DNA from 4 places in the Shewanella halotolerans genome. Region 3 is predicted to be linked to each of the others. Evidence: predicted binding sites of a transcription regulator. Region 3 holds the regulator's gene; each other region holds the start of a gene.
What was found. The regulator sigma-54, encoded in region 3, starts transcription at its own class of promoters, with help from an activator protein. The targets are predictions, from matches to a motif close to GTTGGCACGNNNNTNGNNT.

Region 1 (7,967 bases), 350 kb from region 3:
GGGCAAGAGAGGCCAGATGCCAGCTCTCTGTGTACCTGTGACTCTGTAGTGCGAGCACCGATAGCGCCCCAACACATGAGATCCGCCACATATTGGGGCGTGATCATATCCAAAAATTCACCCGCGGTCGGCACACCTAACTCATTGAGATCTAAAAGCAGTTTTCGAGCTGTGCGCAGGCCATCATTCAACTTGAAGCTATTGTCCATGTAAGGGTCGTTGATCAAGCCCTTCCAGCCCACTGTGGTGCGCGGTTTCTCGAAATAGACGCGCATCACTACCTCGAGTTGATCCTTATATTGCTCGCGTAATTTGGCGAGCCTCTCACCATATTCCAGCGCTGCCTTAGGGTCGTGGATAGAACAGGGACCAATGATCACCAGCAGACGATCATCTTCTTTTTTCAGGATATTGTGAATATTCTGCCGCGCGTTAAACACTGTTGCCGATGCATTTTCGCTTGCCGGAAATCGCTCGAGTATGGCGACAGGGGGTAACAACTCTTTAATTTTATTAATGCGAACGTCATCAGTTTGATAATACATGATATTTATTTTCCACTCCGGCTCTGGATTAAATAAGGGTCTCTCTATTGCACTACTGATTTCAATTTATCCAGTATCCACAGCTATTGCAACCAAACATTAATAAAATAAAGAAGATAAAAATAACCATCTGTTATATAAGATATAAATATTATTTTTAATTAAAACTTCCTCAGCTAAGCGTGCTAGAAAAAACAGAAGTAACAAAACAAAGTGTTAACATTTATCTGGAAATCGACCAAAAGCCTATCTATAGTAGATTATTAATGGTCATGAGAGAGTCATATTTAGGCTCTCGATACCGCGCCGATGGCGCTACAGCCCCTGTTGAGGTAACCATCAACCCGATGAGAAGATTGCTGCTGGCATCTGGTTTTATGCTAGTTTCTAACCCACTCCTGGCACAAAATGCTAATACTGAGATCTCCTTTGCGGTCAGCAACACCATACCCCCTTACTTCTTTGCTAACGGTCAAAGCGGAATTCAATATGAGCGTCTCGCCTCCGCGTTAGCCAAGCAGTCCCTATCGATCGGCCATATCTATCTGTCACCCAATAAGCGTGCCTTTCGTCAGGTCGCCGGCGGCAATGTCGACTGCCTCATCAATGCGCCGGAAAACCTGGTTGGTCTCTACTACACCCGAAGCCTAATCAGCTACCAAAACAGCGTGTTTACACTGGCCAGCAATAAACTTGTGATCGACTCGGTTGCCGATCTGGCCGGGATCTCTGTCATGGGGTTTCAGAACGCGACCCAATACTTAGGTAGAGACTTCTATCAGATGGCGCTCAGTAACCCACAATATGGCGAATCCAATAGTCAGAAGAGTCAGGTGATGATGCTGTTTTCCGGGCGGGTCGATGCCATCATCCTAGAGGGGCGCATCTTCGACTACTACCGCGAGCAACTCAAGTTTAGAGTCGACACCCAACAGCCAACCTCTCGCCACTCCCTATTTGCAGCGGCGCCACGCAAGATAGCCTGCCACAGTCAGTCCATAGCACAAAAGATAGATCTCGGTATAGCACAACTGGATAGAGAAGAAGCCGAGGAGATGAGGAAAAGCATTCCCTCTGCGCCCGACCCCAAACTCGAACCAGAGCCAGAGCCAGAGCCAGAGCCAGAGCCAGAGTCTAAGCCTAAGTTGAAACTTGAACCAGAAAAGATGCCTGAAGATCTCAAGTAACCCGCCAGTTATTCATGCGGCTAGCGATTCATTGAGTGAACTAATTATACGATCTATAAACCAAGGCATACATGCCTGTTTGCCTTGGCTTATGGAAGGCTTAATCTTTGAATGACCTGTCTATGAATAAACTGGTCTGTGAAAAACCTTCTCTCTGAATAACATTTTCTCTAAATAACCTTTTCTCTGAATAAACAGACTAATGGATCCCTTGATGGGACTGCATCGCCTGCAGCTTGGCCTGATAACGTCGCTGATTATATTCATCCACCGACAGCGACAATGCCTTTTGCATATTCAGCTTAGCCCTGCGCTCATCGCCCGTGGCCCAATAGGCTCTGGAGAGACCAAAGTAAAACTCATGGCGATAATCGGCCTTCTCTACCGCACGTTTATACCAGGTTAGCGCCGTCTGATATTCATGCTCCGAGTAGGCTTGCTGCGCCATGTCATAGTAGTAATAGGGATTGCGGATCCTGACCAGTTCAAGGGTCTTATGCACCTTGGCCCACTCCTCTAACCTGTCTTGACTGGCGAGTAACACCCCATAGTTAAACAGGGCGTTCATATCCTCGCTATCTCGGGAAAGCGCCAGCTTATAGAGACTTTCCGCCCTATCATCCAGCCCCTTGTAGCGATAGAGGATCGCCAGGGTATTCAAGGCGGGAATAAAATCGGTCTTTAACATCAGGCTCTGTTTCAGGTAGGCATAGGCCTGATCGTAACGTCCCTCCACCAGAGACTCTGCCGCGACATTGTTATAGAACATCGCCATGACAGTGGTTCTGTCGATACGCCGCTTGGCATAGCCACGCATGGTACGCTCGGGCAGAAAATCTATCTGCAACGCATTTTTGTCGGCAAGGAAGGTATCACTCGTCTCTCTTGGAATTAGGCGCAGATTGATATGACCATTTACTAAATAGAAGTCACCGGCCTTGTCCCACACGGGCGGCACCTCGACCTCTTGAAACTCGACATCGACCCCCAAGGCATCGGCGAGCGAGGCACTGAGCAGCACCAGCGACAGGCAGTTACCGGCGCGCGCATTAAAGGTATCCGCCGGGATCTTTGTTAGATTATCTTGGTATTTGAAACCGCCTTTATCGGCGTTGATGTAGTTAGCTAGCCACAAGTTAGCGGCAATATAGTCTCGCGCCATTCGGCTGCGCTTATAATCTTGCCGCAGATCGATCGTTACCTGAGTCGGCAGCGCAAATAGCTTATCCGGCGTGACTTGAACCGCAACCGCCGCGAATTCATCGTCGGCAAAGTACTGATCGATATTAGCGAGGGTTTCCTTACCCGGGCCGCTGGCACAACCGCTCACTATGAAGAATAACAACAAGATAGCGCGCTTATACTCAATTAGCCTTTTCATATTAAACCTACGCTGATGAGGGCACCGTAAGATCTATCATAAAGTAGGCTTTTTCATTTTGCCCCACGCAAAGCGTTACAAAATATTAACAATCACTGAGATTCTGGCGGATCGACCTGAATATAGAGCTGTTGAGGATTTTCGCCCTCGGTTTGATACAGATAGGGGCGATAGAACCTCACGCCGCAACGATAGTAGGCATAGGGCAACTTAAACAACACGCAGCCTAGGGGCAGACTCTGTAATATCTCAATCTGCTGCTGCAAACGCAGGGATTCCCGCCACTCAAAGTCCTGCAGCACCTTGTCGCGCACGGCGAAGGCATCGAAGGGTTCGCTCGACTTACGCACCACCACCTGTCCCGCCTGCAACTGAATTGAGACCAGCAACGAAAACAACACCCAAAGAGACAGCTTCATGTTAGCGCTCCTCACACCACACTTTTCGATAGCATAATACAAAAGACAGGGTCCGCACCATGAGGTACGGACCCTATTAATTCTACTATCAGTTTTGGCAATCTGTTTTGACTAGCGGTTAGTTGGCACTCTTGAGTGAGACAAACTCTGGGTAAGCATCGATGCCACAATCCGATGCATCCATACCGTTGTACTCTTCCTCTTCCGAAACACGGATCCCCATGGTGATCTTGAGGATATACCAGGCCGCAAAGGAAACCCCGAATACCCAAGCAAAGATGACCGAGGCGCCATAGAGCTGACCCAGCACGGTCGCATCGGCATTTGACAGCGGCACCAGCATCACACCGAACAGGCCGGCAACCCCATGCACCGAAATTGCCCCGACAGGATCGTCAATCTTGACTCTGTCGAACATCACGATGGAAAAGACCACCAGACCGCCGGCCACCATGCCGATAACCCCGGCCAGAGGCAGTGATGGAGACAAAGGATCTGCGGTGATAGCCACCAGGCCCGCCAATGCGCCGTTTAAGATCATGGTGAGATCTGCCTTACCCCATACCATCTTACACACCACCAGGGCAGAGACAGCGCCGAAGGCGGCTGCAGAGTTGGTGTTAACGAAGATCTTCGCCACCGCCGACGCGTTCTCGGCATCAGACACCAGCAGCTGAGAGCCACCGTTAAAGCCGAACCAACCCATCCACAGGATGAACATACCTAAGGTTGCCATCGGCAGGTTAGAACCAGGGATAGGATTCACCTGACCGTTAGGGCCATACTTGCCCTTACGAGCGCCGAGTAACAAGACACCCGAGATAGCCGCAGCCGCGCCCGCCATGTGTACTATGCCACTACCGGCGAAATCGACAAACCCAGCCTCAGAGAGGAAACCGCCGCCCCAGGTCCAGTAACCTTCGACAGGATAGATAACCCCAGTCATCACCACGGAGAAGATCAGGAATGCCCACAGCTTCATACGCTCGGCAACGGCGCCGGAGACGATAGACATAGCGGTCGCCACAAACACCACCTGGAAGAAGAAATCCGATTCCAGCGCGTGATCGGCATCGCTTGCCTGAGCACCAATGAGGCTGGCAAACGATGGCAACCAGCCACCCTCGGCATTATCCACATACATGATGTTGTATCCCACCACCAGATACATGATACAGGCGATGGAGTAGAGACAGACGTTCTTGGTTAAGATCTCTGTGGTGTTCTTGGAGCGCACCAGACCCGCTTCCAACATGGCAAACCCGGCTGCCATCCACATCACCAGCGCGCCTGAGATCAAGAAATAAAAGGTGTCGAGAGCAAACTTTAACTCAGATACTGTCGCACCTAGTGTTACTAACTCTTCCATTGGAATTCCCCCTTAAAGTGCTTCGTTATCGAGTTCGCCGGTACGGATACGGATCACCTGATCGAGATCCGTCACGAAAATCTTGCCGTCGCCTATCTTGCCCGTATGCGCCGCAGCGACGATTGACTCGATAAGGTGATCGACGTTTTCAGCCTTAGTGGCGATATCCAGTTTGACCTTAGGCAGAAAATCCACCTGGTATTCGGCGCCACGATAGAGCTCTGTATGGCCTTTCTGACGTCCGAACCCCTTCACCTCGGTCACCGTCATCCCCTCAATCCCCAACCCTGCAATGGCTTCTCGCACATCATCGAGTTTGAATGGCTTGATTATTGCGCTGATTAATTTCATTACCGCCTCCGACTCATCTTAGTATTCTTGCTGATGCCAAAGGCAATTCAATCATCAGGCCAACATTACAAAACCTTAACATTCATAAACTTAGTAATAACGACGCCCTTCATGCTGCATATAAATGCACCAATTGGGTGCGACTATGCACAGAGCGCACAAAAATAGCGCAGTCGCCTATTCGACTTATGACGGATTGGGTGGCGAAATTATCCGGGTATGATGGAGTCATCACCCATAGAGGAGCGCCCTATGTTGCAACCACAGGAATGTGTACTCATCATCGTCGATGTTCAGGGAAAGCTGGCCACCCTGATGCACCAGGCTGAGGAACTCGAAACCCGGCTCACCACACTGATAAAGGCGGCCGAGCTGTTTGATATCCCTGTCGTCTGGCTGGAGCAGCTGCCCGATAAGCTGGGGGCCACTAGCCCGGCATTGGCCGAGCTGCTTACGCCTCATTATCAACCTATCCCTAAGGCTCATTTTAGCGGCTGGCACGCCGAGCTCTTCAGGCAGGCACTGCAGCGGTATGGCAGGCCCAAGGTGTTGCTCGCGGGCATAGAGACCCACATCTGCGTCTACCAGACCTGCCGGGATCTGCTGGACAACGAATATGAGGTGCACTTGGTAACCGACGCCGTCTCCTCGCGAACCGAGGCCAATAAGCAGTTAGGCTGTGAGATGATGACCCAGAACGGCGCCTTGCTAACCAATAGCGAGTCTTTATTATTCGAGTTACAGGCAGAGGCTAGTGGCGACAGATTCCGGGCCCTGCTGAAGATGATAAAGTAGTGACGAAATAAAGCGGTGAAAATATAAGATCGTGCAAGTATAAAGTCGTGAAGATATAAAAAAGCCCCGGATAACCGGGGCTTTTACTATGCAGGGGGGGAGAAATTAGTAAGTTGCTTCGCGCTTCTTAGCTTCGGCATCCCACTTAGGCAGTACAGTCTTCTTGAACTCTGCCTTGTCGGCATTCAACTTGTTCATGTCCATACCCAGTGCAGCTTGCGCCTTGGCCTTGGTAGAAACATCTGGGAAGGCGATAGGCTGCTTAACACCTTTAGTTGCTAGCAGTTGAGCTAGTTTGATGCGTGCATCACCAGCCTTATCAACCGCAGTACCTAAGATGCGTAGCGCTTCGTCAGCTGCGTGAGCCGCAACACCGTGAGAAGCGGTTGCATAGTCCCAGCGCCATTGTGCATGACGGATATCCATTAAGATTGGCTTCATTTCAGCTTCAGTTGCACCTGCATCCCAAGCCGCTTTAGCTTCGAAGTGCGCCTTAACTAGCTGAGACTCGGCACGTGCCTTAAGGTCAGCAACCTTAACTTTGCGCTCCTTCGTCAGGTTAACCATGAACTCTTTGCTTTGAGTATGACAAGTCGCACAAGTCTCTTCAAAGCGATCGAATGGGTTACCTACTTTATGGTCGGTAAACTTACGACCTTCAGCATTCTTCACCTTAGGCATATGACAGTCAGTACAGGTCACATTGTTCTTACCATGTACGCCTAGCTGCCAAGTTTCATAGCCTGGGTGCTGTGCTTTCAGCATAGGTGTCTTAGATACGGCGTGAGTCCAGTCTTTGAACTCCATATTGTCGTAGTAGACTTCCATCTGCTCAACAGTTGTGCCCATATCCCAAGGGAACTTAACAAAACCTTTGCGATCTTTGGTCTTCTCGAAGTAGTACTCTACGTGACACTGACCACACACCATAGACTGCTTGTCTTTCTTAGAAGCCTTGTCAAATGGAGTGCCTAGTGTTGCCATGGCGCGCTCGGCGAATGGACGAGACATACGCAGTTTAGAAGAGCCTTTCTCATGACAGTCAGAACAACCGATAGTGTTCACGATTTCTGCGCCGCCTTTGTACCACTTACCAGTGAAGTAGCCATCTTCGCCCTGCTCCTCGATCACGCGAGGCACGTCTGGGCTCTTACATGACCAACATGCCATTGGCATTGGACCATCTTCGGCAGACTTAGGTGCACCGGTACGCAGTGTGTTACGTACGTCGGTTACCGCATACATATGACCACGAGGTGCATTGTAATCTTTGGCGAAGCCGTAACCTGCCCACAACACAACCAGGCTAGGAACTTCTTCAAGCATATCGACAACTTCTTTGCTTTCGGCTGTGTCATGCCAGCTGTTGTACTGCTTAGAAAACTTATCTTTGTAGACTTCGTTACGTGGCTCAGTCTTGTCACTTGCCATCACGCCGGTAGCCATCAGGCCAGCGGCGACCAAAGCACTCAGTGCAAAGGTTTTTGTAGTTAATGTTCTCACCATCTCATCTCCGTGTTACTTTTTATAGTAGTCTTAAAAACCACAACATCTCCAAGGCCAAAGTTAGTCCCTTAACCCCGTTAAAAATATACCCCTTATGGGGTATCCGGGTTAAAACTTGAGGCAGATCATAATGTGAATGTGTTGTTGGTCACATTTTTATCACCTTGTTAATTTTATCAGCAATTGCTAAACAAGTATCATAGTCCAAATTTCCGATTTTTCCCTATAATTTAATGAGTTCTAATACATGAAGAAAGGCAGCCTCACCTCCACCATATTAAGGTTAATGCTGGCCTTAATTTTACTTTCCAGTGGACTCGCCACCTTCGCCATAGCTAATTTGGCTTATAGCCTGGGAGACGCCAGAGCCATCAACGCCTCCGGCTCTCTGCGTATGCAGAGTTACCGTCTGAT
Region 2 (7,967 bases), 960 kb from region 3:
AGGTCAAAGGTGTTTTCCGCTTCGTGACAAACATCCACCATGGGGGTCAGGCTCAGGAAGCCGGCGCCGCCTTTAACGGTATGGAATCCACGGAAGATGGCATTGAGTAGTTCGGTGTCGTCGGGGTTATTCTCTAACGCCACCAGCTGTTCAGAGAGAAGCTCAAGGATCTCGCCCGCTTCAATCAAAAAGTCCTGCAGTATCTCTTCATCAACATCAAAGGACATTCATATGACTCCTACTTAGAAACCTAGACTCGACAGCAAGTCATCGACTTCATCTTGCCCTGTCACGACATCATCACGCTGATCAGCGTTCATAATAGGACCTTCAGCTTCGACACACTTCTCAGATGCACGGGGCTTATCCGTGACGGGCTGCTCGCCAAATACGGTCAACATAGAGACCAGATTACTCTCAACTTCTCGCACCAGCTCGATCACCCGGCGGATCATCTGTCCGGTCAGATCTTGGAAGTCCTGGGCCAGTAGTATGTTGTTGAGTAACTCTTTCAAACGATTGGAATCGGATTCGCTGCGTTCGATAAACTGCTGAACATCATGGCAAAGCGCCTTAAATTCGTGCAGCTGAATATCTCGACGCATCAGGCGATCCCAGGAAGGCTTAACGGCCTGTACGTTCATGGTAAGGGCATCTGCAAGAGGCAGAGACTCTTCGACGGCGTCCATGGTTTTGTTGGCGGCCTGTTCCGTCATGTCGATGACGTAATTGAGGCGCTCTTTGGCATCGGGAATTTCGCTATTAGCCAGCTCCACGAGGCGACCGTCCACCTGAAAGTCCACTATGGCACTGTGAAGCTGACGGGTTAGGCGACCCACCTCGTCAAACAGCTCTTTCTGAATCGGGCTGGCGATATCGCGAATTAGCTCATCGGCCATCTCTTGTTGACCTGCCTCTAGCAGATCAACGAGTTGCTTGGCCTGTGCTAGATTGATCAGCCCTGAAGTTTCTGCCTGCATAGCTCAACCTTGATTAACCGAGTCGTTCGAAAATTTTGTCTAACTTCTCTTTCAATGTCGCCGCAGTAAAAGGTTTCACCACATAGCCATTCACACCGGCCTGCGCCGCTGCAATGATCTGTTCCCTTTTCGCTTCCGCAGTCACCATCAACACAGGAATGTGCTTCAGGTTGTCATCAGCACGAATAGCCTTTAACAGGTCGATCCCCTGCATGCCAGGCATATTCCAATCGGTCACGACAAAGTCAAAATCGCCTTTTTGCAACATAGGCAAGGCTGTCGAACCGTCATCTGCTTCCTGAGTGTTATTAAAACCCAAGTCTCTCAACAAGTTCTTGATGATGCGTCTCATTGTTGAGAAGTCGTCAACAACGAGAATCTTCATATTCTTGTCCAAGGTTTCCTCCGCGGAGCTGTTTTTATATTGCTCATGTAATCGTTATATTTTGGTCCAATGCTTGAGTTTAGCTTTGAGTCTGAGCATCGCCTGGCTGTGTATCTGGCTTACCCGGGATTCGCTGACATCAAGTACGGCACCGATCTCTTTTAAATTTAATGCTTCGTCATAATATAACGACAAAACTAATCCATCTCTTTCTGGCAGTAATTTAATCGCCTCGACGAGGGCCTCGTGGAACTGTGTCTCTGCCAGTGACTCAAATGCGTCGTCCTGATGATCGTCTTCCTGTCTTACTACATCGACCGATACACCAAGATCTTCAATTCCAACTACTTTCCCGACAGAAACATCATTAAGAATATGATGGTACTCATCGAGCGTCATATCAAGTCGATCCGCAATTTCATTGTCTTTTGCGTCACGTCCAAGTTCTTGTTCTAGCTCGTCAATCACCTGGGCTATGCGTCGCTGATTACGGTGAACCGACCTGGGCACCCAGTCTCCTCGCCTAATTTCGTCGAGCATAGAGCCGCGAATTCGGATACCGGCGAAGGTTTCAAACTTGGCGCCCTTGCTGCCATCGAACTTGGCCGAGGCTTCAAGCAGGCCCATCATACCTGCTTGTAACAGATCATCCAATTGCACCGAGGCGGGTAGACGAGCGAGTAAATGGTGAGCAATCCTTTTTACCAACGGTGCATACTGTTCGACAATAGAAGCTTTGTTATCTAAACAAGTATACGCAGCGGCTTTACTCACTCGTACGATCCTCTTGATATTCGGGACGTTGAACCAATCGCTCTACAAAGAACTCCAGGTGTCCGCCCGGTTGTTGTGGCACTGGCCAGCTAATAATCTTATTCGCCAGGCCATGGTAAGCAATTGACGCCGGCGACTTAGGAAATGCCTCGACGATCAACTTTTGTTTACGAACTGATTTGCGAAGGTTTTCATCGAAGGGGATAGTCGCAACCAGCTCCAGGGCCACGTCGAGAAAACGGTCGGTTACCTTGCTAAGTTTAGCAAACAACTCCATCCCTTCTCGTAAACTTCTGACCATATTTGCCACAATCTTAAATCTGAATACGCCATGCTCACGACTTAGAATCTTAATCAAAGCATAGGCATCGGTAATAGAGGTCGGCTCATCACACACAACAACCAACACATCTTGAGAAGCGCGAGAGAAGCTGAGCACCATGTCTGAGATGCCTGCCGCGGTATCGACCACCAGAATATCAAACTGGGTCTTCATCTCGCTGAAGGCACGGATCAGGCCCGCATGCTGGGCCGGTGTCAGCTCGACCATGGCCTGGGTGCCTGAGGTGGCAGGAATAATACCAATTCCCTTAGGACCGCGTACGATAATATCGTCAAGGTCGGCGTCACCCGATAAAACGTGGGAGAGATTGCGCTCGGCTCTGAGGCCCAACATGACATCGACGTTGGCCAGGCCCAAGTCGGCATCGAGCACAAGCACACGCTTGCCCTTCTCGGCTAGGGAGACGGCGGTATTGATCGACACGCTGGTTTTACCTACGCCACCCTTACCACCGGTTACGGCAATTACTTTTACTTTTTCGTTATATGGTTGATTCATCATACGTAAACCGCTTGCTTGATCCCGACTCATTATATTACTCAAATGCGTAGGCCTGTTCATATGACCTTTCGTTATTCTGTATTGGTTGCACTTTCTTTTCGAGTACCGACAGGGCCTTGTTGGCTAAGGCTAAGGTGTCGGCCACTTGCATATCTTCTGGCACTCTCTGTCCATCGGTGACATAACTCAAAGGTAATCCACTTTGAATCAACACACTCAACGCCGGTGCCAAGGCCACTGACTCATCTAATTTGGTCAAAATTGCGCCGGATAATGGAATCCGGGTAAACTGTGCGACGGCATCTTCAAGCACTCTTCTTTGACTTGTAGATGACAGTACCAGATAACTGCGAATAGGTAATCTGCTATTTGCAGTTAAATTATCAAGTTGCTGGAACAATCTCACATCTCTCTGTCCCATGCCCGCCGTATCTATCAATACTAGCTTGCGATTGCGGAACTGATAAAGAATTTGTTCCAACTCATTGAGATCATGAGCTTGCTTGACCGGGCACCCCATTATTTTGCCATAGGTTGCCAGCTGCTCATAGGCTCCAATGCGATAATGATCGGTTGTAATGAGTGCAACTTGATCTGAACCATGCTGTGCGGCGAATCGAGCGGCTAATTTTGCGACACTCGTCGTCTTACCCACACCGGTTGGGCCGACAAAGGCGACCACACCGCCCTGACGAACGATGTCGTCCCCTTGGTTGTCGAGCATATTTGCCAAGCTGCGTGGTAAGGCCTTCACCAGATCCGCCGGCACATAATGCTCACTAAGAGCCGATAACTTGGCGGCAACCTCAGGACTAAACTCGGCGTCCAGCAAGCGACTCTCTAGCATGGCGCCGACTGGGTCCAGACGACTCTTCTGCTCGGTCAGCAGTGAGGTCACTTGATGTGTCAGTAGGTTGCGAAGTGATGCCAGCTCCTCGCGCATAGACTCGAGTTCGCTGCCGGTCGGCGCGCTCTTATCGCGCTTTGCACGGTTAAAATTCTGGCTCTCATGTGTATTGGCATGGGAGTTAGCCTGCATGCTGCCATGCATATTAGGCGCTGCCATCTCATCGCTTGGCGCCTTCAATCCCTGGGCCCAGGCAGGCATCTCGAGTGCTTCATTCGATTGGCTTAGCTGCTGACTGACGCGATTTTGTTGACGCTCGAGCAGAGCCTGCAGCGAATCGGCCACGGGTGATGGCTGTTTTTTTGACTCTGTCTTGATGGGCTGGCGACCGATAGAGACCTTCTCCTCGGCCAGATCGAGAAAGCTGGGTGACAAAGGCGCGGCATCATTTTTCGCCACGCTCGGCTTAGGCTCATCGTAGTCTACCGCGGCGACGATCTCGATACCGCCGGTAACTTTCTTGTTCGACATGATCACCGCATCCGAACCTAATGTCTCTTTCACCTGGGCCAATGCAGAGCGCATATCTTTTGCCAAAAAACGTTTTATTTTCACTTAAATACCCTCTACTGGCCGACCGCTGATACGATGCGAATTTGTTTCTCATCAGGCACCTCTTGGTAAGAGATCACCCGCAGATTTGGAATCGTATGTTTAACAAAACGCGACAGCGTCGAACGTAACATACCCGATGTCAGTAGGATGGCTGGTTGGCCCACCATTTCCTGACGCTGGGATGCGTCGAGTAACGACTTTTGCATCCTCTCGGCAAGGCTAGGTTCGATATTCGGCCCCTCGCCTCCCGTTGCCTGCATAGACTGATGCAACATCTGTTCCAATTCAGGCGCCAAAGTTATGACAGGAATTTCCGGTTCTGGACCGCTTATTTCTTGAACAATCATGCGTTTAAGTGCAATACGTACGGCGGCGGTAAGTACCTCGGTATCGTTACTCTTAGGCCCGTACTCGAGTAGGGTCTGAACTATGGTCTTCAGGTCGCGGATCGACACGCCTTCGTTAAGCAGGTTCTGCATTACCTTGACCACAGTGCCTAACGGCAAGACATCAGGAATGAAGCCACTGACCAGCTTAGGCGAATGCTTGGCCAGCATATCCATCAGCTGCTGCACCTCTTCGTAGCCCAGCAACTTGGAGGCGTTATTGGTTAACAGCTGACTCAGGTGAGTCGCCACTACGGTGGCGGCATCCACCACTGTATAACCTAGCGTCTGAGCATGTTCTCTGAGCTCAGGGGCGATCCACACAGCTTCTAAACCAAAGGCGGGATCTGTGGTCTCGACACCGTCAAGCTTGCCATAGACCTGACCTGGGTTGATGGCCAGTTCACAATCGTGACGAATATCTGCCTCTCCTGAGGCCACCCCCATTAGGGAGATCCGATAGGTGTTTGGCGCGAGATCCAGGTTATCGCGAATATGCACGGCGGGAACCAGGAAGCCCAGCTCTTGGGAGAGCTTCTTACGCACGCCCTTGATGCGGCCCAACAGCTCACCACCCTGTCCCTTATCCACCAGCGGGATCAGACGGTAGCCCACCTCCAGGCCAATGGTGTCCACCTGCTGCACATCGTCCCAGCTAAGCTCTTTAGGCTTGGCATCGCCGGGAGTCGCAGGTGAGGTCTTAGCAATCTCCAGGGCACGTTGTCTGTCGAGATCTTTCTTACGATGCAGAAAATAGGCGCCAGCCGCAGTGATCAAGCCAAAGCTGAGAAAAGCGAAATGCGGCATGCCAGGCACTATGCCCATGGTCAGCAGGACGCCGGCGGCGATGGCCAGCGACTTAGGGTTGTCGAACATCTGGCTCATCACCATCTGTCCCATGTCGCCAGATTCATTCTGACGGGTCACCATCAAGGCCGCCGCAATAGAGAGCAAGAGGCCAGGGATCTGCGCCACCAGGCCGTCACCGATAGTCAACAGGGTGTAGATCTCGACCGCAGAGGAGAAGTCCAGCCCGTGCTGCGCCATACCTATGACGAAACCGCCCAGTATGTTGATCACCAGAATCATGATACCGGCGATGGCATCCCCTTTTACAAACTTAGAGGCACCATCCATTGCACCATAGAAGTCGGCTTCCTTGGTCACTTCGGCGCGGCGAATGCGGGCCTGATCCTGATTGAGGATCCCGGCGTTAAGGTCGGCGTCAATTGCCATCTGCTTACCTGGCATGGCATCCAGGGTAAAGCGAGCACTCACCTCAGAGATACGTCCGGCACCCTTGGTTACCACGGCGAAGTTGATGATGATCAGGATAAGAAACACCACCAGACCCACAGCATAATTACCGCCAATCACCACAGAGCCGAAAGCCTCAATCACCTTACCCGCGGCGTCGCCACCGTTGTGCCCCTCAAGCAAGACGATACGGGTCGAGGCGACGTTAAGCGCCAAACGCAGCAAGGTAGCAACCAGCAGCACAGTGGGAAAGGCAGCAAAATCTAGGGGGCGGTCGGTATAGATGGCCACTAGCAAGACCACCAGGGCCAAGGCGATATTAAAGGAGAACAGGATATCCAGCAGGAAGGCCGGCATGGGCAAGACGATCATCGCCAGCGCCGCAAGCACCAATATGGGCGTACCTATCCCTTTAAAATTGGCGGGTTTTACCTGTTTTATCTGACCGAGCGTTGCTTTCAAATCCATCAATCTAGCGCCTGAACTTTGACATCTAGCAAGGATTCAGCAAAAAGTACGCCAACTTAAGGCCGGCTTAGTTCGCAGCGACTCAAGCGGATAACAAACGAACAAATATCAAACAGTACAGACGCAAAATAAGAGTTAACCAGCTTAAAACGTTAGTATTTTAGCTCATCTGGGATCGGCTGATTAATAGGGATAGGTGTCGGCCGCTTACCACCTTTTTGCTGATACTGACGCAGTTGGAACACATAGGCCAATACCTGGGCCACGGCAGTAAACAGCCCCTCGGGGATCTCCTGATCTATTTTGGTGGTGTGATAGATAGCCCTGGCCAATGGCGGCGCCGAGACGATAGCGACATCATGCTCGCGGGCGATCTCACGGATCTTAAAGGCGACATCATCCACCCCTTTGGCAAGAACATAGGGCGCCGCGGCCTTGGTCACATCATACTTCACCGCCACGGCGTAGTGCTCTGGATTAACGACGATGACATCGGCATTGGGCACCTCGGCCATCATGCGCCGCTGGGCCATCTCACGCTGCATCTGACGCACCCGGCCTTTCACCTCAGGCTGACCCTCGGTGTCCTTGTACTCGTCCTTGATCTCCTGCTTGGTCATTCTCAGCTGTTTATTGTGGTTCCAGATCTGAAACGGCACGTCGATCACCACGATAATCACGGTAGAGGAGCAAAGCACAATAAACATCCACACCAGCAGATCCAGGGCATTATAGACATTGCCCGGCAGATGCCCCTGGGACAGGGTAAGAATATCGGTGAAATAGTAGCTCAGCAGCAGATAGGCCATCAGGGCCACCACGGAGAATTTAGCGATCCCCTTGGTCAGCTCCACCAAGGCCTGCACCCCGAACATACGCTTAAAGCCGCTGATGGGGTTCATCTTATTGCCCTTAGGCATGAAAGCCTTGGCCGAGAAGGTGATGCCTCCGAGCACGACATTCCCCAGGAAGGCGATAAAGGCGAGAAACAGCACGAAGCTGGCCATAGGTATCGCCAGCTCCTTAAAAACCATCATCCAGATATTGAACAGACTATTGGTGTCGTAGATCTCCTGCCTGCTCATGGTAAACAGGTTCGTCATCACGCTCATCAATGACTGGCCCAAGCTCGGCCCTATGACGGCAAATCCAACCGCCGCCGACATCAACACAGCAGAGGTGCCCAGCTCCTTAGATCGGGCTACCTGCCCTTTCTCTCGCGCCTGTTCGCGTCGCCTGGGGGTCGCCTCTTCGGTCTTCTCCTGACTGGTATCGTTATCGGCCATCAGAAGCTCCCTGCAGTGCTACATTGCAGCTGCACCAGATCGCACAGCAACAACTGGGCCGAACGCCAGACCTCGTCGAAATGCGCCATGATAGGCGTCAAGGTCAACCAGAGAATAATCAAACC
Region 3 (7,967 bases):
TCTCTGCCGCCAGCCAGGAAGCTGACATTAAGAACAACCAGATCATCTTCCACGGTCCGGTCGAGGTCACCCAAGGCTCTATCAAGATATTGGCCAGTGAGCTGCGTGCCTTCAGCAAAGAGAAGAACAGCGGCAAGATACTGATCGCCACCGGCAACCCGGCCACCTACTCTCAGGTGATGGAAGATGGCCGCCCCGCCTCGGCCAGCGCCAAGGAGATCCGTTACGAGCTTTCCAGCCGCACCCTGACACTGATCGGCGACGCCACCCTGGAACAGGAAGGCAGCCAGGTCACGGGTTCGCAGATCCGCTACAACATAGAGCAGCAACAGCTGATCGCCGAGAGCACAGGCAAAGACAGAGTGATCACCATCATTCAGCCTGAGAACTACCAGGAACAGATCCAGCCAGAGCAGAAGCCCGAGAAGAAACCAGAACAGGAAAAACAATGACAGACCTGATCTTGAAGGCGGAGAACCTCGCCAAGAGCTATAAGAGTCGTGCCGTTGTCCAAGACGTGAGCCTCACGGTAAAGACCGGGCAGATCGTCGGCCTGTTGGGGCCAAACGGCGCCGGCAAGACCACTACCTTTTACATGGTCGTCGGCCTGGTACAGAGCGACAAGGGCCGCATCTTTATCGACGATGACGACCTGACGCTAGACCCCATGCACCTACGCGCCCGCAAAGGCATAGGCTACCTGCCTCAGGAAGCCAGTATCTTCCGTAAGCTCTCGGTGCGGGACAACATCATGGCCGTACTCCAGACCCGCAGCGATCTTAATAACGATGGCCGCGAAGAGGAGCTGGAACACCTGCTGGAAGAGTTCCACATCACCCATATCCGTGACAGCCACGGCATGGCACTCTCGGGCGGTGAACGTCGCCGGGTGGAGATCGCCAGGGCGCTTGCCGCCAACCCTAAGTTTATTCTTCTCGACGAGCCGTTCGCCGGGGTCGATCCCATCTCGGTCATCGACATCAAGAAGATCATCGAGCAGCTCAAGAATCGCGGCCTGGGGGTGTTGATCACCGACCACAACGTGCGCGAAACATTAGACGTCTGTGAGAAAGCCTATATCGTCAGCCATGGTAATCTGATCGCCGAGGGCACACCCGCCGAAATCTTAGACAACCAGCAAGTACGAGCAGTGTACTTAGGTGAACAATTCAAGCTATAGTTAATCTTATAATGGGGCCACAGAGGAAAAACCACGCGTTAATTGTGGCCTTAGGAACTATCCGATATATTTGTCCGGCACATATAGCCAGAGCTTTCTCATTTTATAATTAGAAACAAGGGAATAGCAGTACGATGAAAGCGTCACTTCAGCTCAAAATGGGTCAGCATCTCACCATGACGCCCCAGCTACAGCAGGCCATACGTCTGTTGCAGTTGTCGTCATTAGAGTTGCAGCAGGAGATCCAGCAGGCATTAGAATCCAACCCGTTACTGGAGTTGGATGAAGAGCAGGAGAGCGCCAGCATCGAGCTGCAAGACGATAGCGTCAGCGACAGCTTCGACAACAAGTACGACGACAAGATAGAGCTGGATTCGAGCCAGGATAACTCAGGGGTCGAGACCTCAGATGCCCTGACTCAAGATTCCATGCCAGACGAGTTGCCGGTAGATACCACCTGGGATGAGGTCTACACCGCCTCACCAAACTCAAGCTCGGGCGCCATGCGCGACGACGACATGCCTTTTCAGGGCGAGACCAGCGAAGGTCTGTATGAACACCTGGAATGGCAGAAGAACCTGACCCCTTTTTCCGATAACGACCTGGCCATCGCTACCGCCATCATCGACGCTATCGACGAGCGCGGTTACCTCACCCAGACCTGTGAAGATATTCTCGAGGCCATGGGCGACCCTGAGATCGAACTCGACGAGGTCGAGGCGGTGCTCAAACGGGTACAACACTTCGACCCTATTGGCGTGGCGGCCCGCGACCTCAGCGAATGTCTGACGATCCAGCTGGCCCAATACAGTGACGACACGCCGCACATCGCTAACGCCCGCATGCTGATCAAGGAACACCTGGATCTCATCGCCGGACGCGACTTCCGCCTGCTGATGCGCAAGACCAAGCTCAAGGAAGATGAGCTGAGGGATGCCATCGCCCTGATCCAGACCCTGAATCCCCGTCCAGGGCTCGCCATCACCGCCAGCCGCGACGAGTACGTGATCCCAGATGTGACCGTCACCAAGAAGAAGGGACGCTGGGTAGTCGAGCTTAACCCAGACAGCATGCCCAAGATCAACGTCAACCAGCAGTACGCCGCCATGGCCCGCAGCACTAAGAGTCAGGCGGACGGCCAGTTTATTCGCGGCCACCTGCAGGAAGCCAAATGGTTCCTCAAGAGCCTGGAGAGTCGCAACGAGACCCTGCTCAAGGTGACCAACTGTATCGTCGACTTCCAACAAGGCTTCTTCGAATTTGGCGAAGAGGCGATGAAGCCCATGGTACTGAACGACATCGCCGAGGCGGTGGAGATGCATGAATCCACCATCTCACGTGTGACCACGCAAAAATATATGCATACCCCGAGAGGGATCTTCGAGCTTAAATATTTCTTCTCCAGTCACGTCGGTACCGACGATGGCGGAGAGTGCTCTTCAACAGCAATACGTGCCTTCATCAAGAAGCTGGTTGCTGCGGAAAACCAGAAAAAGCCATTGAGCGACAGCAAGATGGCTCAACTCTTGGCCGAACAGGGTATTAAGGTGGCTAGACGCACCATTGCCAAGTATCGCGAGGCAATGCTTATACCGCCCTCGAATCAGCGCAAGAGCTTATAAAACAAACCTGGAAACTGGAGGACTATCTTTATGCAAATAAACCTGACTGGGCACCATATCGAGATCACCCAATCTCTACGAAGCTACATCGAAGAGAAATTCACAAAGCTTGAACGTCATTTCGATCAGATCAATAATGTGCACGTTGTATTAAATGTCGAAAAGTTGCAACAGAAGGTTGAGGCAAAGTTACATCTCCGTGGCGGAGAAGTGTTCGCAACATCCGAACATGCGGACATGTATGCCGCGATAGACTCCCTGATTGACAAACTCGATCGTCAGGTCATTAAACACAAAGAGAAGCTTACTAAACATTAACGATGGAACTGAGTACCATCCTGCGGCCGGAGTGCACCACCTGCGCCACTCCGGGCAGTAAGAAAAAGGTACTGGAGCTTATCAGCGACTTAGCCGCTGTCCAGTACCCCACCCTCTCCTCTCAAGAAATATTTGAAAGCCTTCTGGCTCGAGAGAAAATGGGCAGCACAGGTATAGGCAATGGTATCGCGATTCCTCACGGGCGGCTGACTAACATAGATCAACCCGTGGCCGTACTGGTGAAATGTGCTGAACCAATCGCATTCGATGCCATTGACAATCAGCCCGTCGATATCCTTTTTGCGTTATTGGTGCCCGCAGATCAATGCGAGCAACATCTTAGCACCCTGGCCGCTATGGCCGAGAAACTCAATGATAAGGCGATCATGAAGCAGCTAAGAAAGACCCAAGACGAATCCGAACTCTATCAGGTGATCACCCAATGAAATTGGTTTTGGTATCCGGACGCTCAGGATCGGGAAAATCCGTCGCACTCAGGGTCCTAGAAGATCTAGGCTACTACTGTGTCGACAATCTGCCCTTGCAGATGATGGAGTCCCTGCTTGAGCAGCTCAAGGGGCGCAGCGAGCTCGTGGCCATCAGCGTCGATGTGCGCAACATGCCAAGCGAAGAGATCCAGCTGGAAAAGCAGCTGGCCAAGCTCCCTAAAGATACCGAAATCTTAAGTTTCTTCCTGAACTCCAGCGACAATGTGCTGCTCAAGCGCTATAGCGAGACCCGCAGGCTACATCCGCTGTCGCGCTCTAAGGTCTCCCTCAAGGAGGCTATTCAGCTCGAGGGCAAGCTGCTCGATCCCATAGCCAAACTCGTGGATCACTACATAGACACCTCTAACCTCAACATCTATGAGTTGAGCGACAAGGTGCGCGAGATCCTGCTGGGCACGGTCGACAAGGAGCTAGTGATCAACTTCGAGTCTTTCGGCTTTAAATATGGCATGCCGACCGAAGCCGACTTCATGTTCGACGTGCGCTTCCTGCCTAATCCCCACTGGGAACCTGAGCTAAGGCCTCTAACCGGCCTGGATGAGCCTGTGCAGCAGTTTCTGAGTCAGCAACCCCTGGTCAACAAGTTCATCTGGCAGATCGAAAACCTGCTGGAGACCTGGTTACCACACCTGGAGCGCAACAACCGCAGCTACCTCACCATCGCCATCGGCTGCACCGGCGGCCAACACAGATCTGTCTATGTGACCGACCAGCTCGCCAAGCTGTTCAACAAGGGCAAGCATAAGGTTCAGGCGCGCCACCGAGAGCTAAAGCATGACTAAGTTGGCTCGCGAGCTGACCATCTGCAACAAGTTGGGCCTGCACGCCAGAGCGGCGACCAAACTGGCTGTGCTCGCCGCCAAGTTCGACGCCGAGGTCACCTTGATCCAGGGCGATAAACAGGCCTCTGCCGCCAGCGTACTCGGCCTCTTGATGCTCGAAACCGGCATGGGTAAAACCATCACCATCACCAGCGAAGGCAAAGATGCCCAGGCGGCCTTAGATGCCATCAGCGCTCTTATTGACGCCAAATTCGATGAGGCCGTATAATCGGCTCGCTTTGCGGTGCCCGCTTAATTTCGTCCTATACTTATCATAGACTTACAAGCCTACCACCCAAGCCGTTCAATCAACTGCCAAAGGAGGAGCTATGCCGATCGAAGTGTTAGATAGTGAAACCACAGATCAACGCATTAATCAGCTAACTCAAGCCTTAGGCAGCGGCATGTTTGTCCATGTGCGCAGCATGCTGCACGACATGGCCGCCTCTGATATCGCCTTCATCCTGGAATCTTCACCACCGCGAACCCGTCAGGTGCTCTGGCAGCTGATCGATCAGCAGCACACGGGGGAGATCCTCGACGAGCTAGGCGAAGAGCTCAAAGATACCCTGATCACCCAGATGAGTCCCGAGCGCGTCGCCAAGGCGGCCGAAGGAATGGACACTGACGATCTGGCCTACATACTGCGTAGCCTGCCCGACAGCGTCTTCAATCAGGTGTTGCAGTCGATGACGGCGCAAGACAGGGCCAGGGTAGAGCAAGCCCTCTCCTACCCTGAAGACACCGCCGGCAGTATCATGAACACGGACACCGTAACCGTACGCCCCGATGTCACCATAGATGTGATCTTGCGTTACCTGAGGATCCGCGGCGAGCTGCCCGATGCCACCGATACCCTCTATGTGGTGGATAAGCGCGACAGCCTGCTTGGCGGTGTGCGCATTACCGATCTGCTCACCTGCGACCCCAACGCCTCGGTGCGGGAGATCATGAACGACGATCTCGAAGGGATCCCCGTGGGCATGGATGACGGCGAAGTCGCCCAGCTGTTCGAGCGTCACGACTGGGTCTCAGCCCCCGTGGTCGAAGAGGAGAGCAACCGTCTGCTGGGGCGTATCACCATCGATGATATTGTCGACGTGATCCGTGAAGACGCCGAACACTCCATGATGGGGATGGCGGGGATGGACGATGACACAGATACCTTCGGCCCTGTGGTCAAGAGTACCCTGAGGCGCTCCCTCTGGCTGACCATCAATCTGTTTGCGGCCCTGCTGGCCGCCTCGGTCAGCAACATGTTCGAGAACACCCTGGAGCAGTTTGCCACCATCGCCATCTTGATGACCATAGTGCCCAGTATGGGCGGCGTCGCCGGCAACCAGACCCTGGCGCTGGTGATCCGCGGTATCGCCCTGGGACAGATAGGCCAGAGTAACTCCCGCTGGCTGATCGGCAAGGAGCTGGCCATCGGCTTTCTCAACGGCCTGCTCTGGTCCTTGCTGGTGTTTGCCGCCGTCTGGCTGTGGAAGGGCGATATCGCCCTGGGCGGCCTGATCGGCGGCGCCATGCTGATCAACATGACGGTCGCCGGTCTGGCCGGCGCTTGTATCCCACTGCTGCTGAAGAAGTTTAACGTCGATCCCGCGCTGGCCGGTGGCATGGTGCTGACTACAGTCACTGATGTGATCGGCCTATTCGCCTTCCTCGGCCTGGCGACCCTGTTCCTGCTAAATTGATCAGTAAGCGCATCCCAAGGCCCAATCGGATGCGCTTGAATTTCAATGTTATCGACATCTTTTTCACGCTAGGATAGGTAGAGTCACTCGGCCAGAGAACTGCCATGCAAAATACTCAAATACTCATCATAGAAGATAATGCCGATGTCGCCGGTGTCCTGGGAGACTATCTCGAATCCCAAGGAGCTCAGGTAGATTATGCCAGCAATGGCGAGCTCGGCCTGCGCCTCGCCACCGAAGGGCACTTCGACGCCATAGTACTGGATCTCATGCTGCCCAAGATGGACGGCTACGCCGTGGCCAAGGCCCTGCGCGAGCAGGGTTCCAGTGTGCCCATATTGATGCTGACGGCGCTGGACGACAAACAAGATCTGTTGCAAGGCTTTCATAGTGGCGCCGATGACTACCTGACCAAGCCCTTCGATCTCGATGAGCTGCATGTGCGCCTGCTGGCCTTGATCAAGCGTCAGCTCGGGCGTGTCGCCCAGGGCTGTCAGCAGTGCGGGCCGCTCACCCTCAACATCGCCGAGCATACCGCCTATCGCGATGGCAAGAAGCTACAGCTCACCCCAAGCTGCTATCAGATCCTCCACCTGCTGATCTCCCGCGCGCCCAACGTGGTGAAGCGAGAGGAGATAGTGCAGCACCTGTGGGGAGAAGAACCGCCCAACAGCGACATCTTGCGCAGCCATATGTACCAGCTGAGAAATCAGGTGGATAAACCCTTCGACACCCCCATCATACTCACCGTGCCTAAGATAGGCTTCCGGTTAGACGTGAACCAATAGAGGCCCTACAGGTGCAAAAAACCGCCAAGAGTCTGACTCGCAAGCTAAGTTTCTACTTCGGGGGGATCGCCCTCTTGGTGGCCGCCATTCTCTACCTGCTCAGTATCGTTATCCTCTACTGGGTCGAAGATGAGCTCAACCGTCGCACCCTGGAACAGATAGCGCCTAGCGCCCAGACGGCGTTCCAGCAGGGCGCCGAATCGCCGCTGGTGTTGAGCACTACTATCGTTGCCTATAATGATATCGCCAGCTTACCCGATGAATATCAGCGCATTGCCGACCTGCCCAATGGTTTTCTCGATGAACTGCACGACACCTTCAAGGAAGATATCTTCATCTTTCGCGGCCAATATGGCGAGGGCGAGGCGACACATCCCCTGATTCTGGTGATGGACGCCGAGCAGGTAGAATTGAGCCGTAACGAATGGAACAACATCAGCCTGGTGATCCTGGCCGTCACCTTGATGTTGTTTGCCCTGTTCGGCTTTGCCATCACACTGCTCACCCGCAGGCTTATCGCGCCCATTCGCGCCATCAGCGAGCAGCTCGAGGATTCGGAGGGCGACCAGAGCTTTAGTGTCTCCAAGGATGCCACCCAGGAATTTCATGCCCTCACCGCTAGCCTCAACCATTATCAGCAGCAGATCGCCCAGCTGATCCGCCGGGAACAGGCCTTCTCCCGCTACGCCAGCCATGAACTGAGAACCCCGCTGACCATTATTCAGGGCGCCAGCCGTCTAATGGAACAGGAGGGCAAACCTGAGTTTATGCAACGACAGCGAAGCCGTATCGCCAAGGCCGCCAGCAATATGCAGCACATCATAGACGCGCTACTGAGCCTGGTGAAACAGGAGAAGGGGCTGAGTTCACCCGACCTCAGACCGCTACATGAGAAAGAGCTGAGACAGATCCTTGCCGAGGTCGAGCCGCTGGCGAGTCAGAAACAGATCCAATTAAGCCTCACCCTAGATGCCACGCCTCAAATTGCCCCCAGCGAGGCGGTGCTGCGCATGCTACTGATCAACTTGCTCA
Region 4 (7,967 bases), 1.2 Mb from region 3:
TCGCCGGTTGGCGCGCCCTGGACAGCCAGACCCTAGATCTCTTTACCCTGGGCGTGATCCCTGTGATCATCGGCCTCATCGCCCGCACCAGCTGGGCAAGCCTGGTGCTGAAGATCTATATCGGCATACAGACCCTGGGCTTCACGGCACTGGGTGCCACGGCGGTGATCGCCTATCAGATCACCCCGGAGGACGTTAAGGTGGTGGTGCGCGGTCAGGAGCTGCCTATCTGGGCCATCGCCTTAGTCGTCACCGCACTGCTCAGCTTCCAGTGGTATATGGCCTTCTCTAAAGGGATGAAAAAGTATCTGCCGCAGGCAACTAAAACCAGCGACCAGACCAAGGCTTAATCCCTCTATCGGGGAGGTTTACATCCCATCACCTCCCCAGGCCTTATCTGACCGGCCTTCGTGTCAATTCAGTCAAATCCAGGTCGCTTTCTTCTGTTTCAAGGGTTAAATTTTTACTGAATTTGACTGAAAGCACCCTTTGAGCGCATAAAACCGCTTTCATTATAGGGATGCTTGTGGCATGTTAAGTCCAGCAATTGCAAGTATCTAATGTAATTGGTATTACTAAATCTACGGAAAGAAGAGACTATCCAAATGAATAAAACTGAACTTGTTGCAAAAATAGCGGAAAGCGCTGAACTCACTAAAGCTGAAGCTGCTCGCGCCTTAAAGTCTTTCGAAGAAACGGTAGCGGAAGCGATGAAGAACGGCGAAAAAATCTCTATTGTAGGTTTTGGTTCTTTCGAGACCACTAGCCGTGCAGCACGTACAGGCCGCAACCCACAGACGGGCAAAGAAATTCAGATCCCAGCGGCTGTAGTACCTAAGTTTAAAGCCGGTAAGACGCTAAAAGACAGCGTAAACTAAATCGGTATTTAATCCGTCGAAAAAACCTCCTCCATGGAGGTTTTTTTATGCACCCTCCTAGTGCATCCTCTGCCTCATTTTTAACCAATTCGTTGCCTGCTTCTGATGCAAATAAAATAAACGACTGAAAAATAACAGATAAATATTTGGCACGCTCTTCGCTATAGCTTGTACGCGGCCTGACAATACTCATAACAACAGGCAGGGCCGCTCCCATAGACCAATAAGAAGGAATGAGTATGAAACAAGCATTGCGAACCCTAAGCCTACTCGCGGGCACCTTGATGGTTGCCCTACCGGCCAGCGCTAGCGTCACGGGCAACATAGGCGCAACCTCCAACTACTTGTGGCGCGGCGCCACACAGACGGGAGACGCGCCCGCGGTTCAAGGCGGCATAGACTTCGAACACGACAGCGGTCTCTACCTCGGAACCTGGGCGTCCAATGTGGATTTCGGCGACGACACCAGCTACGAGATCGACTTCTACGGCGGCTATGCCGGCAGCATAGGGGAAGACTTTGGTTATGACATCAGCTATCTCTACTACGCCTACCCCGACAGCGATTCGAGCATAGACTTCGGTGAAGTCACCCTGGCCCTGAGCTGGAAGTGGTTTAGCATTGGCTATTCAAAGGTGGTCAATGCCGGCAGCGACGTGGCGGCAGATCCTTTCGATGAGAAAGATCTCAGCTATATCAACGCAGGCGTCAGCTTCCCACTGTCGGAGACACTGTCTATCTCGGCCCACTATGGCTACTCCAGCGGTGATGTCGTCAACGCCTGGTTCGATACCGACAACTATGCGGACTACTCTTTGTCTCTGGATAAGGAAACCGACTTCGGTACCATCTCCTTCCTGGTCAGCGATACCGATCTCGAGGGTGACGATCCTAAAGTGGTCGTTGGCTACAGCTATAGTTTCGATTTGTGATCTAAATTTAAATGAGTTGCCACTAAATTAGCTGGCAACTCACTATCAGCCTTAAAATATTTCAATTAAAAACATAAAGTTATAAAAGTACCGCCCGTCTATTCGCTCACATTTTGTCTAAATCCACGACAAATACAATTGTGTTAACTCGATCAAACAAAAATCGAAAATCCCCTGCTATTTTTCTCATTAGCGCTCGCTAATGTGCTCACGCCTTAGGACGCTAAACTAGCTAACGCTTTGACTCAGTTAACTTTATGTTAAAGCGGCTCAGTGCTAAGCGGCACCAAATGAGTGCACAAGCACTTTATTTGACGAGGATTTCACTATGGCTCAGTTACTCGATGTTATTCCGAACGATGCTGAAATCGAAGCGATCACAGCACCCAAAAACCCTAAGGCGGCCTGTGAGCTGCAACACAGACGCGAAGTCAAACGTCGCCTGGAAGAGTTACTCGAAGAGGCGGCACTTAAACGCGCCATGGGGGGAGATTTCTACTAACCCCAGACTCCTTTGCCTCCTTCTCGCCAACACTGCATGGGGCCAGGCTCCATGCAGACGTTTGCTCTCGACGTTGAGCACGCTAAGCTTTAGATTCACTAGCCAGTTAGCACTCAAATTCAGGGCTCAAAGATTCCCCTTCTACCCAGGTTAAATTGGTGTAAGATTAAATTCAGCACATAACTTATTGATAGTCATAATTCTTCCAAGCGGTTCGCTGCAAGAGGTCACCATGACGCTGAGTAAATCCTTACGCCTTCTCGCCCCGCTGCTCCTGCTACTTAGCGGCTGTCAGGGCGCCGAACCTCCCCAGGCCCTGGGCACACTGGAACGCGACCGGGTACTGCTGCGCGCCACCACCTCAGAGATCATCACGGCACTGCCCAAACGCGAGGGCAGCCAGGTCAACGAAGGCGAGTTGCTGCTACAGTTCGACACCCGCAAACAAACCGCCCGCGTCGCCAGCGCCCAGGCTCAGTGGCAGAAGGCCCAGGCATATCTGCTCAGACTCACCAATGGTGAGCGCCCCGAAGATATCGCCAGCGCACAGGCCAACTTAGAACGTACCACGGCGGCCATGGTTCAGGCGGAGAAGGCCTATCGCCGAATCGCTAAACTTAAACAGCAAAACCTGGTGAGTCAGTCAGAATTGGATCAGGCCGTTGCCAGCCGGGATCAGACCATAGCCGAACACAACGCCGCCAATGAGGCCTTGAGCAAGCTGATTGTCGGCGTGCGCCAGGAAGATATTCAGCAGGCCCAGGCGGCTCTGGATGCCGCCGCGGCCGAGCTGGATCTGGCGCGGCAACTGCTGGATGACCTCAGCATCACGGCGACCCGCAGCGGTCGACTCGACAGCCTGCCCTTTAACCTGGGGGAGCGAGTGCCCGCCAACGCCGTGGTAGTGGCGATTCAGGCCGACAAGGCCGCCTATGCTAGGGTCTATATTCCCGCCCCCGCCATGGCCAAGCTCACCATAGGAATGCAGCTAAAAGTCCATGTCGACGGTCAAGAGCAGCCCTTCAGCGGCACACTGCGCTGGCTCAGCAAGGAGCCGGCCTTCACTCCCTATTACGCCTTGAATCAGCAAGACAGGTCTCGCCTCGTCTATCTGGCGGAGTTCGATCTCGACGACTCGGCCCAGCGCCTGCCCACGGGGATCCCCGCCCAGGTGGAGCTGCCCTGATGCAACCAAATGCGGATCTGGCCATAGATGCCCGCGGCGTCGATAAGCAGTTTGGCGATCTCTTGGCGGTGGCCGAGCTGGATCTACAGGTGCAGAAGGGCCACATCTATGGCTTTCTCGGCCCCAATGGTTGCGGCAAGTCCACCACAATACGCATGCTCACCGGCCTCTTGACCCCAACCCGGGGCGAGATCTCCGTGCTCGGCATGGCCATCCCCCAGCAGGCCGAGGCCCTCAGGCGGCGCATCGGCTACATGACCCAGAAGTTCTCCCTCTACGAAGACCTGAGCGTCAGGGAGAACCTGCAATTTATCGCCGACATCTATGGACTGGGTGCCAGAGAAAGCAAACGCAAGATAGATGAGCTGATCGATACCTATCATCTCGACGCCCAGCGCCAGCAGCTAGCCGGCACCCTCAGTGGTGGTCAGAAGCAACGCCTGGGATTAGCCTGCGCCTGTATCAACGAGCCCGAGCTGCTGTTTCTCGATGAGCCCACCTCGGCGGTGGATCCCCAGAACCGGCGCGACTTCTGGGAGCAGCTGTTCGATCTCTCCGAGCGCGGCACCAGCATACTGGTCACCACCCACTACATGGACGAGGCGCAGCGCTGCCACCAGCTGGCGATCATGGAAAGTGGCCACATTCGCGCCAAGGGTAATCCTCAGGCACTCCTCGAGGCGATGCCGCTGCATGTCATAGAGATAGCCGGCCACAGGCTGCGCCAGCTAAAGTCACACCTGAGCCAGTTCAGCGAGATCCCTTCCGCCGCCCAACTCGGCGACCGTCTGCTAGTCCTAGTCGATAAGCAGATAGCAGATCCCATCCCCTGGCTGCTGGAGAAGAGTCGCACCATGGCAGGGCAAGGAACGCCTGAACCGCTGAGCGCCAATCAGTTAAGCTTGGTCTCGCCCAACCTGGAAGATCTCTTCGTATCCGTCACAGGCAAGGGACTCAAAACCTCTCGGGAGGCTGAAGATGTTACTGGCTAGCCTGAGACGGATAAAATCGATCACCACCAAGGAGATCCGCCAGCTCAAGCGGGATCGCATCACTTTCGGCATGGTGGTGATGATCCCCCTGATCCAGCTGTTGCTGTTTGGCTACGCCATCAATACCGATGTGCGTAACGTGCCCGTGGTGGTGGTGGATCAGAGCCACTCCGCCGCCGGGCGCTGGATCGTCGAGGCCGTCAAGGTGACTCAGGTGGTTAGCATAGAGAAGCACTACGCCAGCGCCGAGGAGGCCGAGGCCGCCATCACCCGCGGCGAGGTGCGCGCGGCGCTGATATTGCCCCCCAACCTTACCGAGAAGCTGGCCAACGGCGAGACGCTGGGCCAATGGGTGGTCGACGGTTCAGATACTATGGTGGCCTCGGCCATCAGCCAGCTGAGGAACATGCTGCTGGATCAGATCACGGGCCAGGACAGCCAACGACTGCCCACCTTCGAGGTCGCCCTCTTCTACAACCCAGAGCAGCGCTCGGCGGTCAACATAGTGCCAGGGCTGATCGCGGTGATCCTCACCATGACAATGATCCTCTTTACCTCGGCGGCCATAGTAAGAGAGCGCGAACGTGGCAACCTGGAGCTGCTGATCACCACCCCGATCAAGCCGTTAGAGTTGATGCTGGGTAAGATAGTCCCCTATATCCTGGTGGGGCTGGTGCAGATGACCATCATCCTCGGCCTTGGTTATCTTATCTTCGATGTGCCCATCAATGGCGCCATCGCCCAGCTGCTGATGGGCACCCTGCTCTTCATCGCCGCCAGCCTTACCCTGGGACTGATCATCTCCACCATCGCCAAGACCCAGCTGCAGGCGATGCAGATGACCATCTTCATCATACTGCCCACTATCTTGTTGTCGGGCTTTATGTTTCCCTTCGAGGCCATGCCCAAGCCGGCCCAGTGGATCGCCGAGCTGCTGCCCGCCACCCACTTCATGCGTATCATACGCGCCATCGTCCTGCGGGGCGGCGCCCTGAGCGACATGCAGTTCGATGCCCTCTGGCTTATCGGCTTCACCCTGGTCGGTATCCTGGTCGCCTCGCTGCGCTTCAATAAGCGCCTCGACTAATACATTCACTAGCAGCAGAGTTAACGACACAAAAAAAGCGCCCGAGGGCGCTTCTTCAATTCAACAAACGCAGGCTTTAGCTGTTGGCTTCGGCTGCTTGCTGACGCTTCTTGATGAAGTATTCGCGAGTCAATCCAAAAACAACAGGGCTGAGCAGCGTTAGGGCGATCAGGTTAGGTATCGCCATCATGGCATTCAGGGTATCGGCCAGCAGCCAGATGAAGTCTAGCGAACTGACGGCCCCCAGCGGCACCACCACTACCCAGATGGCTCTGAAGGGTTTTACCGCGCGCACACCAAACAGATACTGCACACACTTCTCGCTATAGACGCTCCAGCCTAGGATAGTGGTGAAGGCAAAGATAGAGAGGGCGATAGCCACGATATAATTACCCATAGGCAGGGCATGGGAGAAGGCATAGGAGGTCAGCGCCGCGCCATTCTCACCCGATTTCCAGGCGCCGGAGACTACGATCGCCAGACCGGTAATGGTACACACTACCAGGGTATCGATGAAGGTACCCAGCATGGCCACCAGGCCCTGAGCCACAGGGTTGTTGGTCTGCGCCGCCGCATGGGCAATAGGCGCACTACCCAGTCCGGCCTCGTTAGAGAAGACGCCGCGGGCCACACCGAAGCGCACCGCCGCCCATACTGCCGCCCCGGCAAAACCGCCCTGGGCCGCCACAGGATTGAAGGCGCTGTGAACGATAAGAGCAATAGCATCTGGGATAGCTGCGGCATTAACCACTATCACCGACAGACCGGCGGCGATATAGAATACCGTCATCAGAGGCACCAGCTTACCCGCCACATCGGCGATACGCTTGATGCCCCCCATCAGCACGGCGCCCACCAGCACCATGAGCACCACACCCGTCACCCAGGTTGGCACGCCGAAGTTACTGCTCAGGGCATCGGCCACTGAGTTGGCCTGTACCGTGTTGCCGATACCGAAACCGGCAAAGGAGCCAAACAGGGCGAAGGCGGTACCCAGCCAGGCCCACTTGCTGCCCAGACCATTCTTGATGTAGTACATAGGGCCACCGATATGGTTGCCGTTGTCGTCGACTTCACGATATTTCACCGCCAGCACGGCCTCGGAAAACTTGGTTGCCATACCCACCAGAGCGGTACACCACATCCAAAACAGGGCGCCTGGGCCACCGATAAAGATGGCGGTCGCCACCCCTGCGATGTTACCCGTGCCTATGGTGGCCGACAGCGAGGTCATCAGGGCATTGAAGGGGCTGATCTCCCCCTTCATCTGCTTATCCTTGTCGGGAATGCGTCCGGACCAGAGCAGCTTAAAGCCGGTACCCAGCTTGAGGATCGGCATCAACCGCAAGCCAAAGGAGAGAAAGAGTCCCACGCCTAAGATCATCACGAGCATGGGAGTACCCCATACGAACCCGTTGATCGTACTGACAAATTCAGTAATACCTTCCATTCAAACCTCGTCGTTTTTATCGTTATTTTGGTGATCTACGCCACGCTCTGTTGATTGCATCCCAGAGTACAACGAAAAGCGTTCAAAATGAAAGCAGCGATTGTTAACAAATTGAAACAAAGAGAGATGTTAGCCGAAGCGGCGAGCCTAACGCCGAAGAATAAGACTCAAAGGGTGTTCAGGGCGTTAGACGCAAGCGAGCCGCTAACGCCTTGGCAGAGACGGCTTATCCTGCGGATCAAATGCTCCGGCTGCGGCAGCCTTCATCAGACGGCGAAACTTGGGGCATTCCATGTGACTGGGTGCGGTGCAGTTGGCGGCGTGTCTCAAACCGTCACGCATCGCCTGCATCCTCAGTATGGTGCGCTCCAGCTCGTCGGCCCGGCGCAGCAGCAGCTCTCTGTCTATCAGGGGATCGCCGCCTGTACCTAGCATGCTGCCAATCTCATCGAGGGATAATCCCGCCGAGCGGCCGAGGGCGATCAACGCCAAGCGCTCTAGCACCTCGGCGCTAAATTGGCGACGAATGCCATGACGTCCCAGCGAGCGAATCAACCCCCGCTCTTCGTAGTAACGCAGGGTCGACGCCGGCACGCCCGACCGCTTGGCGACCTGTGAAATATCCATATCCTTCCCTTGACCTCAAGTCGACTTGAAGTTGTAAGCTAACAATATCAATGGCTTCACACAACAAAGGAATGAATATGTCTCCCCTTATCGACTGCCTCCTCATCGGCCTGGGCGCCACCCTGATCATGGATCTTTGGGGCCTGCTGCGTCATCCCCTTCTGGGTATGCCGCTGCCCAGCTATTATCTGGTGGGCCGCTGGCTGGGCCACATGCCCAAGGGTCAGTTTCGTCACCAGGCGATTACCGAGGCCGCCCCCATCCCAGGTGAGACCCTCATAGGTTGGTTGGCCCACTATCTTATCGGCGTTAG

Region 1: the regulator sigma-54 is predicted to act here: its motif matches at 5,298-5,316, upstream of K0H81_RS15840 (P-II family nitrogen regulator).
Region 2: the regulator sigma-54 is predicted to act here: its motif matches at 6,594-6,612, upstream of flhA (flagellar biosynthesis protein FlhA).
Region 4: the regulator sigma-54 is predicted to act here: its motif matches at 1,024-1,042, upstream of K0H81_RS02230 (TorF family putative porin).

Annotation. Positions count from the first base shown of each region.
Region 1 is NZ_CP080417.1:3,635,352-3,643,318, forward strand. Features, by position in the region: gene aroG (3-deoxy-7-phosphoheptulonate synthase AroG) at 1-545, opposite strand, end outside; gene K0H81_RS15820 (substrate-binding periplasmic protein) at 923-1,732, shown strand; gene K0H81_RS15825 (tetratricopeptide repeat protein) at 1,932-3,113, opposite strand; gene K0H81_RS15830 (hypothetical protein) at 3,206-3,532, opposite strand; gene K0H81_RS15835 (ammonium transporter) at 3,651-4,901, opposite strand; gene K0H81_RS15840 (P-II family nitrogen regulator) at 4,914-5,252, opposite strand; gene K0H81_RS15845 (hydrolase) at 5,505-6,047, shown strand; gene nrfA (ammonia-forming nitrite reductase cytochrome c552 subunit) at 6,153-7,553, opposite strand; gene narQ (nitrate/nitrite two-component system sensor histidine kinase NarQ) at 7,801-7,967, shown strand, end outside.
Region 2 is NZ_CP080417.1:3,028,504-3,036,470, forward strand. Features, by position in the region: gene K0H81_RS13125 (chemotaxis protein CheA) at 1-227, opposite strand, end outside; gene K0H81_RS13130 (protein phosphatase CheZ) at 243-980, opposite strand; gene cheY (chemotaxis response regulator CheY) at 994-1,377, opposite strand; gene K0H81_RS13140 (RNA polymerase sigma factor FliA) at 1,420-2,139, opposite strand; gene K0H81_RS13145 (MinD/ParA family protein) at 2,132-3,013, opposite strand; gene flhF (flagellar biosynthesis GTPase FlhF) at 3,018-4,445, opposite strand; gene flhA (flagellar biosynthesis protein FlhA) at 4,457-6,556, opposite strand; gene flhB (flagellar biosynthesis protein FlhB) at 6,709-7,842, opposite strand; gene fliR (flagellar biosynthetic protein FliR) at 7,842-7,967, opposite strand, start outside.
Region 3 is NZ_CP080417.1:3,985,401-3,993,367, forward strand. Features, by position in the region: gene lptA (lipopolysaccharide transport periplasmic protein LptA) at 1-452, shown strand, start outside; gene lptB (LPS export ABC transporter ATP-binding protein) at 449-1,180, shown strand; gene K0H81_RS17235 (RNA polymerase factor sigma-54) at 1,315-2,802, shown strand; gene hpf (ribosome hibernation promoting factor) at 2,833-3,120, shown strand; gene ptsN (PTS IIA-like nitrogen regulatory protein PtsN) at 3,123-3,566, shown strand; gene rapZ (RNase adapter RapZ) at 3,563-4,411, shown strand; gene K0H81_RS17255 (HPr family phosphocarrier protein) at 4,404-4,679, shown strand; gene mgtE (magnesium transporter) at 4,780-6,147, shown strand; gene K0H81_RS17265 (response regulator transcription factor) at 6,252-6,935, shown strand; gene K0H81_RS17270 (sensor histidine kinase) at 6,947-7,967, shown strand, end outside.
Region 4 is NZ_CP080417.1:480,554-488,520, reverse strand. Features, by position in the region: gene K0H81_RS02240 (hypothetical protein) at 1-350, shown strand, start outside; gene K0H81_RS02235 (HU family DNA-binding protein) at 606-878, shown strand; gene K0H81_RS02230 (TorF family putative porin) at 1,118-1,810, shown strand; gene K0H81_RS02225 (hypothetical protein) at 2,139-2,312, shown strand; gene K0H81_RS02220 (HlyD family secretion protein) at 2,545-3,498, shown strand; gene K0H81_RS02215 (ABC transporter ATP-binding protein) at 3,498-4,490, shown strand; gene K0H81_RS02210 (ABC transporter permease) at 4,477-5,577, shown strand; gene K0H81_RS02205 (alanine/glycine:cation symporter family protein) at 5,654-7,027, opposite strand; gene K0H81_RS02200 (helix-turn-helix domain-containing protein) at 7,232-7,654, opposite strand; gene K0H81_RS02195 (DUF2938 domain-containing protein) at 7,732-7,967, shown strand, end outside.